One region of the Stappia sp. genome, then DNA from elsewhere that is predicted to be linked to it. Evidence: riboswitches for the same ligand, from Rfam matches in the RefSeq annotation. Region 1 holds a riboswitch; the other holds the start of a gene.
What was found. A riboswitch is a leader RNA that binds a small molecule or an ion and turns the genes downstream of it on or off. The one in region 1 is predicted to bind S-adenosylmethionine.
Positions count from the first base shown of each region.

Region 2: linked by a shared signal. The riboswitch ahead of ABL312_RS01425 (hypothetical protein) and the one ahead of ABL312_RS02460 (O-succinylhomoserine sulfhydrylase) in region 1 are both predicted to bind S-adenosylmethionine.

Region 1 is NZ_CP157793.1:539,216-546,360, reverse strand. Features, by position in the region: gene apaG (Co2+/Mg2+ efflux protein ApaG) at 1-325, opposite strand, end outside; gene ABL312_RS02465 (CDP-alcohol phosphatidyltransferase family protein) at 535-1,143, shown strand; gene ABL312_RS02460 (O-succinylhomoserine sulfhydrylase) at 1,173-2,366, opposite strand; SAM riboswitch at 2,405-2,484, opposite strand; gene ABL312_RS02455 (2'-deoxycytidine 5'-triphosphate deaminase) at 2,615-3,715, shown strand; gene ABL312_RS02450 (DUF2161 family putative PD-(D/E)XK-type phosphodiesterase) at 3,807-4,508, shown strand; gene ABL312_RS02445 (YigZ family protein) at 4,522-5,082, shown strand; gene ABL312_RS02440 (ion transporter) at 5,083-5,892, opposite strand; tRNA gene ABL312_RS02435 (tRNA-Gly) at 6,166-6,239, shown strand; gene ABL312_RS02430 (lanthionine synthetase LanC family protein) at 6,360-7,145, opposite strand, start outside.
Region 2 is NZ_CP157793.1:312,674-319,818, forward strand. Features, by position in the region: gene ABL312_RS01405 (Crp/Fnr family transcriptional regulator) at 182-871, shown strand; gene ABL312_RS01410 (methyl-accepting chemotaxis protein) at 1,096-3,150, shown strand; gene ABL312_RS01415 (EF-hand domain-containing protein) at 3,250-3,684, opposite strand; gene ABL312_RS01420 (acyl-CoA thioesterase) at 4,156-4,512, shown strand; gene ABL312_RS01425 (hypothetical protein) at 4,516-4,944, opposite strand; SAM-I-IV-variant riboswitch at 5,000-5,145, opposite strand; gene ABL312_RS01430 (MFS transporter) at 5,192-6,484, opposite strand; gene ABL312_RS01435 (SlyX family protein) at 6,578-6,790, opposite strand; gene groL (chaperonin GroEL) at 7,090-7,145, opposite strand, start outside.

The sequences.
Region 1 (7,145 bases):
CACCTTCGAGGTCTTCCATCTCATAGGTTCCGCGCATCATGCCGGACGGCGTGCGCAAGGGACATCCGGAGGTGTATTCGAAGCGCTCGCCAGGCGCGAGCACCGGCTGTTCGCCGACGACACCGAGGCCACGCACCTCTTCCTCGCGGCCCAGCGCATCGACGATCCGCCAGTGACGCGCGCGCAGGCGCACGGTCTCCTGTCCCAGATTGACGATCTCCACGGTGTAGGCCCAGAGGAACTGGTTGGCCTGCGGGTCGGATTCCTCCGCCAGATAGAACGGCTCGACCGTCACCTGAATACCGTGCGTGAGGGCGCGATACATGCATTTCCTCTCCCGTCTCGCGTGACGCGCGCCAGAGGGCGCCTCACGAGCATAGCGCGACGGCGGCCGGTTTCCAGCCTTGCGCGCCGCGTCGACGGGGTCCGGAAGAGGCGGCGATGACGCGAGCGTGAGCGGATGCGACTTGCGCGCGGGGCCCGTCCGGTCCATCCAGACGCAACCTCTGCGCCGCTTGATGATCCGGGACCGCCATGTTCGATACGCGCCTGCGCCGTCTGATCGATCCGCCCCTCGACGCCGCCGGGCGGCAGCTTGCCGCGCGCGGGGTCACGGCCGACGCGATCACGCTCGCCGGCTTCGGCGTCGGGCTCGCCGGCGCGCTCGCCATCGCGCTCGGCCACCCGGGCCTCGCCGTGGTTCTGATCCTCGTCAACCGGCTGGCGGACGGGCTCGACGGCGCGGTCGCGCGCGCCAGCCACAAGACCGACCGCGGCGGCTATCTCGACATCGTGCTCGACTTCTTCTTCTACGGCGCGGTGCCGTTTGCCTTCGCGCTCGCCGATACGTCCACCAACGCGCTGGCCGCGAGCGCCCTTCTGCTCAGCTTCTACATGAACGGCGCGAGCTTCCTCGGCTTCTCGGTCATGGCGGCGAAACGCGGCATGACCACCGACATTCAGGGCCAGAAGTCGCTCTATTACCTCGGCGGCCTCGCCGAAGGCGCGGAGACCATCGCCGTCTTCCTGGCCATGTGCCTGTTTCCGACAGCCTTCGCGGCGATCGCCTGGAGCTTCGCCGCCGTCTGCGTCGTCTCGGCGAGCGCGCGGGTGATCCTGGTCGCGCGAATGCTGCGCGAATGACACCTGCGCCCGACCGCGCCCGGTCGGGATCAGTCCCGCGCGGCGTCGAGGGCCGCCAGAATGTCCGTGGCCAGATCCTCGGCGTTTTCCAGCCCGACCGACAGCCGGAGCAGCCCGTCGGTGATGCCCAGTTCGGCGCGCGCCTCTTCCTTCAGGCTCTGGTGCGTCGTCGTCGCCGGATGGGTCACCAGGCTCTTGGCGTCGCCGAGATTGTTGGAGAGCTTGACGATCTCAAGCGCATTGGCGAAGCGGAAGGCCGCCTGCTTGCCACCCGCGACCTCGAAGGCCAGCATCGTCGAACCGGCCTTCATCTGCCGCCGGGCGAGGTCCGCCTGCGGATGGTCGGCGCGGCCGGGATAGATCAGCCGCGCGACCGCCGGATGGTCGGCGATGCGGTCGGCGAGTACGGCCGCCGTTTCCGTCTGGCGGGTGACGCGCAAGGGCAGCGTCTCCAGCCCCTTCAGCAGGACCCAGGCGTTGAACGGGCTCATCGCCGGGCCGGTGTGCTTGATGAGCGGCATCACCTCGTCGGCGATCCACTCCGCATCCGAAAGCACGGCACCGCCCAGACAGCGGCCCTGCCCGTCGATGTGCTTGGTGGCGGAATAGACGACCACATCCGCGCCCAGGTCCAGCGGCGACTGCCACAGCGGCGTTGCGAAGACATTATCGACGATGAGCCGCGCGCCGACCTTGTGCGCCATCTCCGCCACCGCCGCGATATCGATCACCTCCAACGTCGGATTGGTCGGGCTTTCCAGGAAACAGGCGACCGTCTCGGGCCGGATCGCGGCGCGCCACTGGTCGAGATCTGTGCCGTCGACCAGCGTCGAGGCAACGCCCATGCGCGGCAGCAGCGTTTCCACGATGTAGCGGCAGGAGCCGAACAGCGCCTTGGCCGCGACGACGTGATCGCCGGCCTTGCAGCAGGCCATCAGCGCCAGATTGACCGCCGCCATGCCGCTTGCCGTGCCGCGTGCGGCCTCCGCGCCTTCCAGTTCGGCGATGCGGGCCTCGAACATGGCCACCGTCGGATTGGCATAGCGCGAGTAGACGAAGCCCGGATCGTCGCCGTTGAAGCGGGCTTCCGCCGCTTCCGCGCTGTCGTAGACGAAGCCTTGCGTCAGGAACATCGCCTCGGAGGTCTCCCCGAAGGGCGAGCGCGTCGTGCCGCCATGAACGAGCGCGGTTTCGGGGTGCCAGCGGCGAGTGGTCGAAGTCATCGTGGTCTCCAAAGCAAAAACCCCGGCCGTTCGGCCGGGGTTTTTGCAACCCGGCCTTTTTAGCGACTTGTTTAACGTGGCTGCAAGCCGGCCGGCTCAAATCACCACGGAGTGGACAGGTTCTTAGGCGAACCCCTCCCCTGCGTCAACTGCCTGGCACGCTCGCCCGCGCCCCGCCGCCACCCGGGACGTGCAAAACGACCGCGCTTGCGCTAAGGACGGCACACAAAACGGGGACAGGCGACGACATGACCGCAACCGACCAGGGCATCCTTCCCGCACAGGCGCTCGAAACCATGTTCGCGCAGGGCGCGATCACTTCGCCTCGCCAGCCGGATGGCGACCAGATCCAGCCCGCGAGCCTCGATCTGCGGCTCGGGCCGCTCGCCTACCGGGTGCGCGCCAGCTTTCTGCCCGGCGCGGGCGCGAAGGTGATGGACAAGCTCGACCGGCTGAAGCTCCACGCCTTCGACCTGACGCGCGGCGCGGTGCTCGAAACCGGCTGCGTCTACATCGTCCCGCTGATGGAGGGGCTGGCGCTGCCGGACGACGTGTCGGCCACCACCAACCCGAAGAGCTCCACCGGACGGCTCGACGTCTTCACCCGCGTCATCACCGACGAGGGCCGCGCCTTCGACACGGTGCCGGCCGGCTATCGCGGCCCGCTCTACGCCGAAATCAGCCCGCGCACCTTTCCCGTGCTGGTGCGCGAGGGCTCCAGGCTGTCGCAGATCCGCTTCCGCAAGGGCGCGCCGACGGTGCCCGACGCCGAGCTTCAGGCCGTGCATCTGGCGCAGGAACTCGTCTCCGGCGGCGACACGGCGATCGCCGGCGGGGTGCATCTCACCATCGACCTTCAGGGCGAGGGGCCGGGCAGCCTGATCGGCTATCGCGGCAAGCGCCACACCGGCGTGATCGACATGGACGCCAAGGCCGCGCAGGACCCGCTCGACTTCTGGGAGCCCATCGTCAACCGCGGCGAGGCGGCGCTCATCCTCGATCCCAACGAGTTCTACATCCTCGTCTCGCGCGAGGCGGTGCATGTGCCGCCGCTCTTCGCGGCCGAGATGGTGCCCTTCGATCCGCTGGTCGGCGAGTTCCGGGTGCATTACGCGGGCTTCTTCGATCCCGGCTTCGGACATTCCGAGATCGGCGGCGGCGGCTCGCGCGCCGTGCTCGAGGTGCGCTCGCACGAGGTGCCCTTCATCGTCGAGCACGGCCAGACCGTCGGCCGGCTCGTTTACGAACACATGCAGGAACGCCCGCGCACGCTCTACGGCGAGGGCATCGGCTCCAACTACCAGGGCCAGGCGCTGAAACTGTCGAAACACTTCCGGGCAAGCGTCTGATAGCAGGCATCCGGCATTCGGCCACCGGTCCCGGCGGGCCGGACAGCGAGACGACCCCTCAGCTTCGCGTGACCATGACAAAGCCTGACCGATGGCCAACATCCTGGAAACAGACCTCTATCCTCCGATCAAGGCCTTTCTCGCGGCGCAGGGCTACGAGGTGAAGGCGGAAGTCGGCGCCGCCGATGTCGTCGCCCGCCGGGGCACGGAGGATCCCGTGATCGTCGAGCTGAAAACGGGGTTCAGCTTGGGTCTTTTTCATCAGGCGATCGCGCGGCAGTCGATCACCGATTCCGTCTATGTGGCGGTCCCCCGGCTGGCGGGCCGCAGATTTCAGGCAGCCCTGAAGAACAATCTCAAGCTCGCCCGCCGCCTTGGCCTCGGGCTGATCACGGTGCGCCTGTCGGACGCGCTGGTCGAAGTGCATCTGGATCCCGCCCCGTTCACCCCGCGCAAGTCGAAACCGCGCAAGGACCGCTTGCTGAGGGAGTTCGCCCGCCGGGTCGGCGACCCGAACACCGGGGGCTCGACACGGGTCGCCCTGGTAACCGCCTATCGGCAGGACGCGCTGCGCTGCGCCGCCCATCTCGACGCGAATGGCCCCAGCCGGGGCGCGGAGGTGGCCAGGGCGACCGGCGTGGCCCGCGCGACACGACTGATGGCCGACGATCATTACGGCTGGTTCGAACGGGTGGACCGCGGCGTCTATGCGTTGACCCCGAAGGGCGCCGCCGCGCTTCCCGGCTTGGCCGGCTTGGCCGCCCTGCCCGCCGTGGCGAAGAACGCGGAATAGCGCCTTGCCCCTCATGACGATAACCCGCGAATACGAGGGCTATCTGGAAGACCGGAAATCCCGGTTTCTGGCGCATCTGGTGCCGCTCGCCGCGTTCGACGCCCGCCTGGAGGAGTTGCGCAAGCAACACCGCAAGGCCAATCACATCGTCACCGCGCATCGCCGGCTTCTGGACGACGGCCGCATCGAGGAAAGCGCCAGGGACGACGGCGAGCCGGCCGGCACCTCCGGCATGCCGACGCTGAAAGTCCTGCAGGGCGCGCATCTGGTCGATTGCGCGGTGCTGATCGTGCGCTATTTCGGCGGCGTGAAGCTCGGCGGCGTGAAGCTCGGCGGCGGCGGTCTGGCGCGCGCCTATTCCGGGGCCGCGCAGACCGCGATCGCCAACGCCCGGCTTGTGCCCTTCCAGCGGCGGTCGACGCGCCGCGTCAGCGCGGATTTCGCCGGCACCGCCGAGCTTGAGGGTCGCGTCGCTCACCTCGGGCTGACGGTGATCGCCCGCGAGTTCACCGCCGACGGCGTGACGCTCACCCTCGAGGGACCGGAGGACGCCCTCAACGAGCTGGACGACTGATCACGTCGGGTGCCCGTCCCCCGCTTCGCCCCGGCCGCGCAGGGCCTGCACTTCCTTCCGGAGCGCGCGCACCTCGGCGAGCAGCACGCTCGTCTCGTCGTGGATCGCCTGCCGGTCGGCCTCGGCGGTCTGTTCGTGCTCCTGCTGCATGGCGGAGACGATGACACCGATGAAGAGGTTCAACACCGTGAAGGCGGTGCACAGGATGAAGGGCACGAACAGCAGCCAGGAGAGCGGATAGGTCTCCATCACCGGGCGGACGATGCCCATCGACCAGCTTTCCAGCGTCATGATCTGGAACAGCGTGTAGAGCGAGCGCCCGATGGTGCCGAACCATTCGGGGAAGGACGCGCCATAGAGCTTCGTCGTCATCACGGCGAAGACATAGAAGACCAGCGACAGCAGAAGCACGATGGAGCCCATGCCGGGCAGGGCCGCGACCAGTCCGCCGACCACCCGGCGCAGCGACGGCATCATCGAGATCAGACGCAGCACACGCAGGATGCGCAGCGCGCGCAGCACCGACAGCGGACCTGTTGCCGGCATCAGGGCGACCGCCACGACGGCGAAATCGAACAGGCTCCAGGGGTCGCGGAAGAAGGCGAGCCGGTGGGCGTAGATCCTGAGCGCGATCTCCACCACGAAGACGGCGAGCACCGCGCGGTCCAGCGCCAGCAGGAACGGCCCCGCGACGGCCATCGCCGCCGGGCTCGTTTCCAGCCCCAGCGTCACGGCGTTGATCACGATGAGGGCGATGATCGCCGCTTCCCATCGCTTCGACTGCACGAGGCGCGTCACCTGCTCCCGCATGATTTCCAGCTCCTGTGTGTGTGAGGTCGCATGATCGTGTCGCCGACCCGGCGCGCACCGCGGTGCGCGGGCGCGCGAACCGCCGCCCAACGTGGCGATTGGCCGGGCGAAATCAAGCGCAAACTCGCGCCCCCGGGACCTTCGCGCTCCGGCCCGGCGGCGACGTGGCCGGGACACGGCGGGGACGCGCGATCAAAGCCGTGCGTTGTGCGGCGACGCCGGCGCCTCGCCTCTTGACACGGGCCCTGCGGCACGCCGATATAGCGCGACGAGGCGGGTGTAGCTCAATGGTAGAGCAGAAGCTTCCCAAGCTTAAGACGAGGGTTCGATTCCCTTCACCCGCTCCATCCGCCCCGCGTCGCGGCGGCGCGCGACACGCTCCCTGACATATCCGGCAAGTCACCGCTGCAGCAAGTGATCGTGCGGCCCGTGTTCCTTCGCAGCTGCGGAGCGGGCTTCCGCCTGCCTCACCCGGCGGGCGTCTCGAACAGCGTCGGCGAGTAGAGCGGAAAGCGCGCCGTCGCCCGCTCCGCGTCCGAGGCAGGCAGGAGCAGCCGTCCGCCGCGCCCCTTGAAGAGCCCGAGCCCCGCGACTCCCCGGTCTGCCGGGTGCCGATCCGGGCCGTAGCTGGCCAGAAGCTCCGCCAGCGCCGGATCCTCGGCCATGCGCGCGTCCGCCCGCGCCAGCTCACAGAGCGCCAGGGCGATGCCGATGCGCCCGCAGCACAGACTGTCGCCGGCGCGCGCCTGACCGGAGAGCGCATGACACGCCGCCTCCCGGGCGACATCGAGAAACGCGGTCTCCGCGAACACCCGAAACGCCGCCGTGAACAGCAGCACATGACCCGCACTGCCGTGACACCAGCCCGGCCAGCCATCGGAGGGGGCAACCTCCCCGGCCTCGACCGGCCAGAAGCGCCCTTTTGCGCCGACGCGGGAACGCGCGGTCAGCCCGGCCAGCACGGCGGCGTCCAGTGGCTCGGGCGCTCGGCCCGCCGCCTTGCGGAACAGCAGGACGGCGAAGAGCGCCCCGGCCACGCCATGCGCGAAGCCGAGGTAGCGCGGGCCAGACCCGGCGACGGGATCCTCGGCGAAGCCCGCAAGCAGCGGTTCGATCTGCGCCGCAAGGGCCGCGCCCGACGCCAGCAGATCGGCCCGCGCCGGGCCGGTCGGCGCGTCTTCGCCAAGAAGCAGCATGCCGATGGCCGCCAGCACGCTGGCCTGGCCGCCGGTGACATCGATCACCGCCTGCGG
Region 2 (7,145 bases), 230 kb from region 1:
TGGTCCACCCTCTCATGCGCCACTTTGCGTTGCCGTGACGGTCGTCACACATTGGGCTTTGTCCTGACCGCCAAGCCGGTAAGATGGCCCGCGACGCGCGACCGGGGCAGGGTGGACGTGCGCGACAGACGCGAAGGCGGCGGCGGAGGGCAGCCTCCCCGCGGACGGATGAGGCGGGGCCATGCTGGAAGTGCGATCGTTCCTGGAAAACAGCTTCTCGATGGAGGGGCTCGACGGCGAGCTTGCCTCGGGGCTCTCCGCGCTGGCGCGTGCGATGTCGGTGAAGCCCGGCGCGATCCTCTTCGAGGCCGGCGATCCGGGCAACGGCTGCTACGCGATCCTGGAAGGCTCGCTCAAGGTCTCCATCGTCAGCATCGAGGGCGACGAGCAACTGCTCGCGGTGATGGGGCCGGGCAGCATCGTCGGGGAACTCGCGCTGCTCGACGGGCGGGCCCGCTCCGCGACCGTCACCGCGCTGAAACCCACCCGCCTCGCCTTCATCGACAAACATGCCTTCGAGCGCTTCGCCGACCAGAACCCGGCGCTCTACCGCCACATGCTGTCGATCGTCGGAAAGCGCCTGCGGCAGGCCAACGATGTGCTCGCCGCGCGGTCCTTTCTACCGCTGCCCGGGCGCGTGGCGCAGACGCTGCTGCAACTGTCGGAAACCTTCGGCAAGCGGCTGGACGACGGGCGCATCCTCATCCACTACAAGCTGTCGCAGGCGGATATCGCCAACATGGCCGGCGCCGCGCGCGAGAACGTCAGCCGCGTGCTGAACGACTGGAAGCGCGCGGGAACGATCAGCCGGATCTCGGGCTATTACTGCCTGGAGAAACCCGAATGGCTGGAGCAGGCCTCGGCCTTGTAGGCGGGCCGCGACGTCGGAGGCGATTCGAAACCGTCACGATCATGTGGCGCTTCGATGATCATGAGTTGCATGGCTGAAAAATATTCTCTTTAAGATTGTCAATACATGCCTTTTTGCTTGGGTTTATTGCTGTGTAGTCACGTAGATTAAGAGGGCGGTAAGTCCGCATCGGCTACTCCGGGACAACTGTCGTGCCTCCTCGGGCCAGTATGGAGTGTCTCGTGATGCGGTTTTCCGACCTGACGATCCGGAACAAATTGCTTCTCAGCGCCGGAGCGTTGTTCTTTGTGTCTCTCGCCGGCGTGACCCTGTCCGGCTCCTTCGTGATGAGTTCGGCGATGGAAAAGGCCGCCCGAAACGAGGCCGGCGCGCTGTTGTCGGCCTATGCCGAGGATGTGGCGGGCGAGATCACACCCTACGCCACGGTCGCCAAGACGTCCGCGGCCGCCGTCGAAGGCCTGCTTGCCAACGGCATGCAGGATCGCGACCGTCTGGGCGATCTGATGATCCGAACGGTCGAGGCCAATCCGGATCTCGTCGGCATGACGCTGGCCTTCGAGCCCAACAAGCTGGACGGGCGCGACGCGGATTTCACCACCCACAAGTATTCCGACGCCTCGGGACGCTTCGTGCCCTATTTCTATTTCGACGCGAACGGCAATGTGACCACCGAGAAGCTGGTCATGACCAAGGAAGCCGGCACGGAAGGCTGGTACGACAAGCCGATCCGGGAAAACCGCTCGCTGATCACGCCGCCCTACGCCTATCCGATCGATGGCAAGGAAGTGCTGATGAGCACCATCAGCTGGGTGGTGCGCCAGAACGGCGAGGCCGTGGGCATCACCACCTCGGATCTGTCGCTCGCGAAGCTGGCCGAGATCATGTCCGCCCATCGCCCCTTCGGCGCGGGCGAGGTCAATCTGATCGGCGGCGACAATCTCTGGGTCGCCAATGCCGATACGTCAAAGCTGGGCCAGACCGTAACCGATGCCTCCGTCCTGGAAATGCTCGGCGGCGCGACGTCGGGTCACGCCATGAAGCGCTTCGGCGAGCGGTTCCTGGCCGTGGCGCCGGTGTCCTTCCCCGGCCTCGATGAGAAGTGGTACGTGGCGATCGACGTGCCGCACGCCGCCATGGTCGCCGGCGCCGTCACGGCGCGCAACACCATGCTCGCCATCTCGGCCGCCATGCTGCTGGCCGCGCTCGGCATCGTGTGGTTCGGCGCGGGCATGCTCGCCAACCCGGTGGCCCGCCTGACGGGCGTGATGCAGCGGCTGGCCGACGGGGACACGTCGGTCGACGTCGACGAAAGCGAGCGCAAGGACGAAATCGGCGCCATGGCCCGTGCCGTCGCCACGTTCCGCGAGAATGCCATCGAGCGCCAGCGTCTCGAAGCCGCGCAGAGCGAGGACGAAAAGGCCCGCATGGAGCGCCAGAAGCGCATCGAGAACCTGATCGGCGGGTTCCGCGAGACGGTTCAGGGTCTGATCGGCACGGTGGGCGAGACGGCGGCCGGCCTCGACCGCACCGCGCGCGATCTGTCGGCCAGCGCGCAGGACAGCGCGGAGCGCGCCAGCGAAACGTCCGAGGCAAGCTCCGTCGCGACCTCCAACGTCCAGACCGTGGCCTCGGCGGCGGAGGAGCTGTCGGCCTCCATCGCCGAGATCTCCCGCCAGGTCGGCCAGACCACCCAGGTGGTGGCGCAGGCGACCGAGGGCACCCATGCCACCAACGAGAAGATCGCCGGCCTCGCCGAGGCAGCGAGCAAGATCGGCGAGGTGGTCAAGCTGATCACCGACATCGCCGAGCAGACCAACCTGCTGGCGCTCAACGCCACCATCGAGGCGGCGCGCGCCGGGGAAGCCGGCAAGGGCTTCGCGGTCGTCGCGGCGGAGGTCAAGGAACTCGCCACCCAGACGTCGAAGGCGACGGAAGAGATCAGCGCGCAGATCGGCGCGATCCAGGGCTCGACCGGCGAGGCGGTGACGGCGATCGGCGAGATCGCGCAGATCATGCAGGAGGTGAACGGCTACACCACCTCGATCGCCTCGGCCGTCGAGCAGCAGGGGGCGGCGACCAGCGACATCTCGCGCTCGGTCCAGCAGGCCGCCCAGGGCACCAGCGCGGTGACCGGCAACATGGAGCGTCTGGCCGAGACGGTCGAGCGCACCAGCTCCGCCGCCGACACCGTGCTCGACGCCTCCGGCGCCATGAGCCAGAACACCGACGCCCTCAAGGCCGAAATCGACCGGTTCCTGGGCGAGGTCGCTGCCGCCTGACCCGGCGCGGCACTTCCAGGCCCGAGAGACGAAAGCGAACGGCGGGACCTGTGTCCCGCCGTTTTCATGTCTGCATCTCTGCAGCCGGGTTGGTGCGGATCAGCGCAGCCGGTGCTGGGCACGGAACTCCCAGGGCGTGACGACGCCGTCGGAGTTGGTGTCCGAGGCCCGGTAGCGTTCTTCGCCGGCGGCCATCCATTCCGCCTTCGACACCGATCCGTCGCCATTGGCGTCCATCGGGGCGAAGCGGGCGGCCTTGGCCTCCTGGCGCGCCTGCATGCGCTCCGGATTGCGGCCCTGACCCGGCCCCATGCGCACGTCCATGTATTCCTCTTGCGTGAGGCTGCCGTCGCCGTCGGCGTCCATGGCGTAGAAGACGGCCTCGCGCTGGGCCGCGGCCTCGTCGTCGCTGATGCGTCCGTCGTCGTTGGCGTCGAGGATCGCGAAGCGCTGCATGGCGCCGCCGTCGCCGCGCATTCCCATGCCGGCCCCCATGCCGCGACCCTGGCCCTGACCTTGGCCCCAGCCTTGCATTCCCTGCCCCTGCATCCCCTGGCCCGGCGTCTGCGCGGCCGCGGGGAGGGGAGCGACGGCGAGGACGCCGGCACAAAGCGCAAGTGAAAAGAAGAATTTGAGGGGCATACACATGAGAGCCTCCGCGCGATTGTGGGACAGGCACCAGTGTGTCGGACGTGGGCCCGACTGCATTGATAGATATCAAGATGTGAATGTTGTGAGCGGCCCCGGCGGCCCGGGCCGAAGCGTTGGCAAGCGGCGCGACCGTCGGTAGGGTTTGCTCACAGGAACCGCAGGTCGCCCGATGCGGGCGGCCCTGGAGCAATTTCAGCAAAGTCGGAGACTTTCGCGCTCGCGAAATTGCGGAAAAACAGAGACATGGAGCATTTCGAGTGATTCAGCATTCACGAGAAATGCTCTGGGAAAGGACGTCGGGTGAGTGAGGAGATCGAGACGCAGGCGCCGGTCGGCGAGCTGACGCTGCGCACCATGGCCATGCCGGCCGACACCAATGCGGCCGGGGACATCTTCGGTGGATGGGTGCTGTCGCAGATGGATCTGGCGGGCGGGATCGCCGCCGGCCAGCGCGCCGCCGGGCGCGTTGTCACGATTTCCGTCGAGCGGATGACCTTCATCCGCCCGGTCAAGGTGGGCGACGTGCTCTGCGTCTATTGCGCGATCGGCAGCGTCGGCCGGACCTCGCTGAAGGTGGCGATCGAGGCCTGGGCGCTGCGCCAGAATATCGGCCGGCGCGAGAAGGTGACGGATGCCACCTTCACCTTCGTTGCCGTCGATGACGAGGGGCGCCCGCGTCCCGTGCCGGAGATGGCCTTGCTCTCCGGCTGAGGCTCAACGCCGGGCGGAACGTGGTCTTGCCGCGTTCCGGGACCGGGTGAAGAGCGCGAGGGCCTGCGCCGGGTGCCGGGCGGCGATGTCGCGCAGCAGCGGCTCGTCGATCGCCTTTCGGCAGCCGCTTGCCCACAGGCGCAACTGGGCGGCCAGTCGGGCGGAGCGTTGCGCGGCGGAGAGCCTGCCGGTCTGAGCAGTCCCGGTTTCGCGCAAAGCCGAGGCGGCGAGTCCGGTCATTCGCATTCCAAGCGCCAGCACCCGCAGTTCCGCCAGCGTGGGGCCTGCGCGCCCTTGCGCCGGGAGGATGCGTGCCGGCTCGCGTTCGCGGCGCTGCCCCTGCGGCTCAGGACAACCGTCGGCAGCGCGGCTTTCGGACGAGGCGGAGGACGGTGTGAGGGACGCGGCTGGGGACGCGGCGGGGGTGACCATTAAAAAATCCTCCTTCGGTTTCCCGAGGAGGACTGGCGCGTTTGCGGGGATCGTCTCGAAGCCGCTTCGTTGCCGCAGATGCGGCCACATCCCCGTGAGCGGTGCGCAATCGGAACGATCCGTTGCGTCCGTCCGTCAGGGAAACCACCTTGCCCGGCGGGCAGGTTGGCGAGGGCGCCAGCCCTTCTCTTGATGACGGATGGGTTGTGCCATGGCCGGCCGGCCCGTGCAAGACGTTTGTCGCGGGTCAGCTGCGCGGATCGTCGTCCAGGTCCTCGGCCGGCGGCTCACTCGGGTCCGTGGTGTCGGCTTCCGCGCGGGGGTCCAGCGCCATGGTCTCGGGCGTTGCGAAACGGGCCGCCGAGGCCATCGCCACGAAGTCCTCGCGGTCCGCCGGCGCGATGGCCTCGCGCCGTGTGATCCGCCACAGGGCGAACAGCAACAGCGCCCCATGGGCAACGGAGGTAACCGCGAACAGGCCCTGCGGGGTCGTCACGCTCATCACCAGCGCGGCGGCGAGCGGGCCGATGACCGAGCCGATGCCGAACATCAGCAGCAGGCCGCCGCTCACCTTGAGGAAATCGCCGGGCGCGGCGTGGTCGCTCGCATGCGCGACGATCACCGGATACATGGCGTAGATCATGCCGCCGAAGGCGGAGACAAGAGCGATGACGAGGCCGGGCGGCAGCAGCCCGCCGGCCGCGAGCATGCCGCCGATGGCGCAGGCGAGCGCCGCGATGGCGATCAGCACATAGCGCCGGTCCATGCGGTCGGAGAGCAGACCCACGGGGATCTGGATCAGCGCGCCGGCGAGCAGCGCGGCCGACATCATGGTGGCGATGCTGGTCACCGACAGGCCGATCTGCCGCCCGTAGACCGCGCCGAGCGTGCCGAAGGCGCTGTTCGATACGCCGACGAGGAAGATGCTGATCACCGCCACCGGCGAGTTGCGCCAGAGCGCGGTGATGTCGAGCTCGGCCTGCGCGAGCGGGGCGGGGGCGGCGGCCGTCGACAGGGCGGTCGGCAGAAGCGCCAGCGAATAGACGATCGAGCCGACCACGAAGAACACGAAGCCCGCCGGATCGCCGAGCGTCAGCAGCATCTGGCCGATGGTCGTCGCGGCCAGATTGATCATCGTGTAGAGGCCGAAGATCCGTCCGCGCGTGTTGGTGGTGGCGCGTTCGTTGAGCCAGCTTTCCACCACCATCGCCGCGCCGGCGAAACAGAATCCCGACAGCGCCCTGAGCGGCACCCAGCCGGCCGGATGCAGGATCAGCAGGTTGAGCAGGACGACGATCCCGGCGGTGGAGCAGAACACGCCGAAGGTGCGGATGTGGCCGACGCGCTTCACCACATGCGGCGTCAGCAGGCAGCCGGCGACATAGCCGATTGCCCAGCCCGTTCCCAGCAGGCCGAGGGCGGTGTCCGAAAAGCCCTCGATGGAGCCGCGCAGCGGCAGCAAAAGGCCGTGCAGCCCGCCGGCGAGCAGAAGGAGGGCGGAGCCGGCCAGAAGCGCGGCGATGGGCAGGAACTGGGTCATCGGCTCGTTGATGGCGCGGCGACGGCGCCCGCGTCAACCGTCGGTGTCATGGTTTGCGCGTGGAGGCCCCGCGCGGAAGCTCCTTGCGGCGGGTCAGTAATGCGGTGGCTTGACGCCGGGCGCATTGCGCGCGCTGGCGTCCTCCAGCTCGTCCATGTGGTCTTCGAGCGCGGCGAGCTTGCGGGTGAGCAGATCGATCTGCCCGGCTTGCCGCGTCACCACATCGTTCAACTCGTCGATGGCGAGCTGGGCATGGGCGAGATCGGTTTCGAGTTTTTCGAGGCGGGCGTCGGTGTCGCTGGTCATGGTGCAGGTGTCTTCGAAAAGGGAGTGGGCCGTCGCGATCCATCGGAACCATAGGCCGGTTCGCACTGCTTTGCCTACGGTGCCGGTCAAGGTTTGCCCCGCCCGGCGAGGGGATTTGCCCGGCAAAACGAGAAAGGGCGGCCAGCAGGCCGCCCTTTCCGCAAATGTCGGTTCCGATGGACTTCTCAGAAGTCCCTGCCGCCCTCGAAACCGGCTGTTGCCGGTTTCGACCTGGCATAGCTGAAACCGGCTGTTGCCGGTTTCAGCATCTGGAGCAATGGGCGGTTCCGATGGACTTCTTAGAAGTCCATGCCGCCCATGCCGCCGCCCGGCATCGCCGGCGCGCCGCCATCCT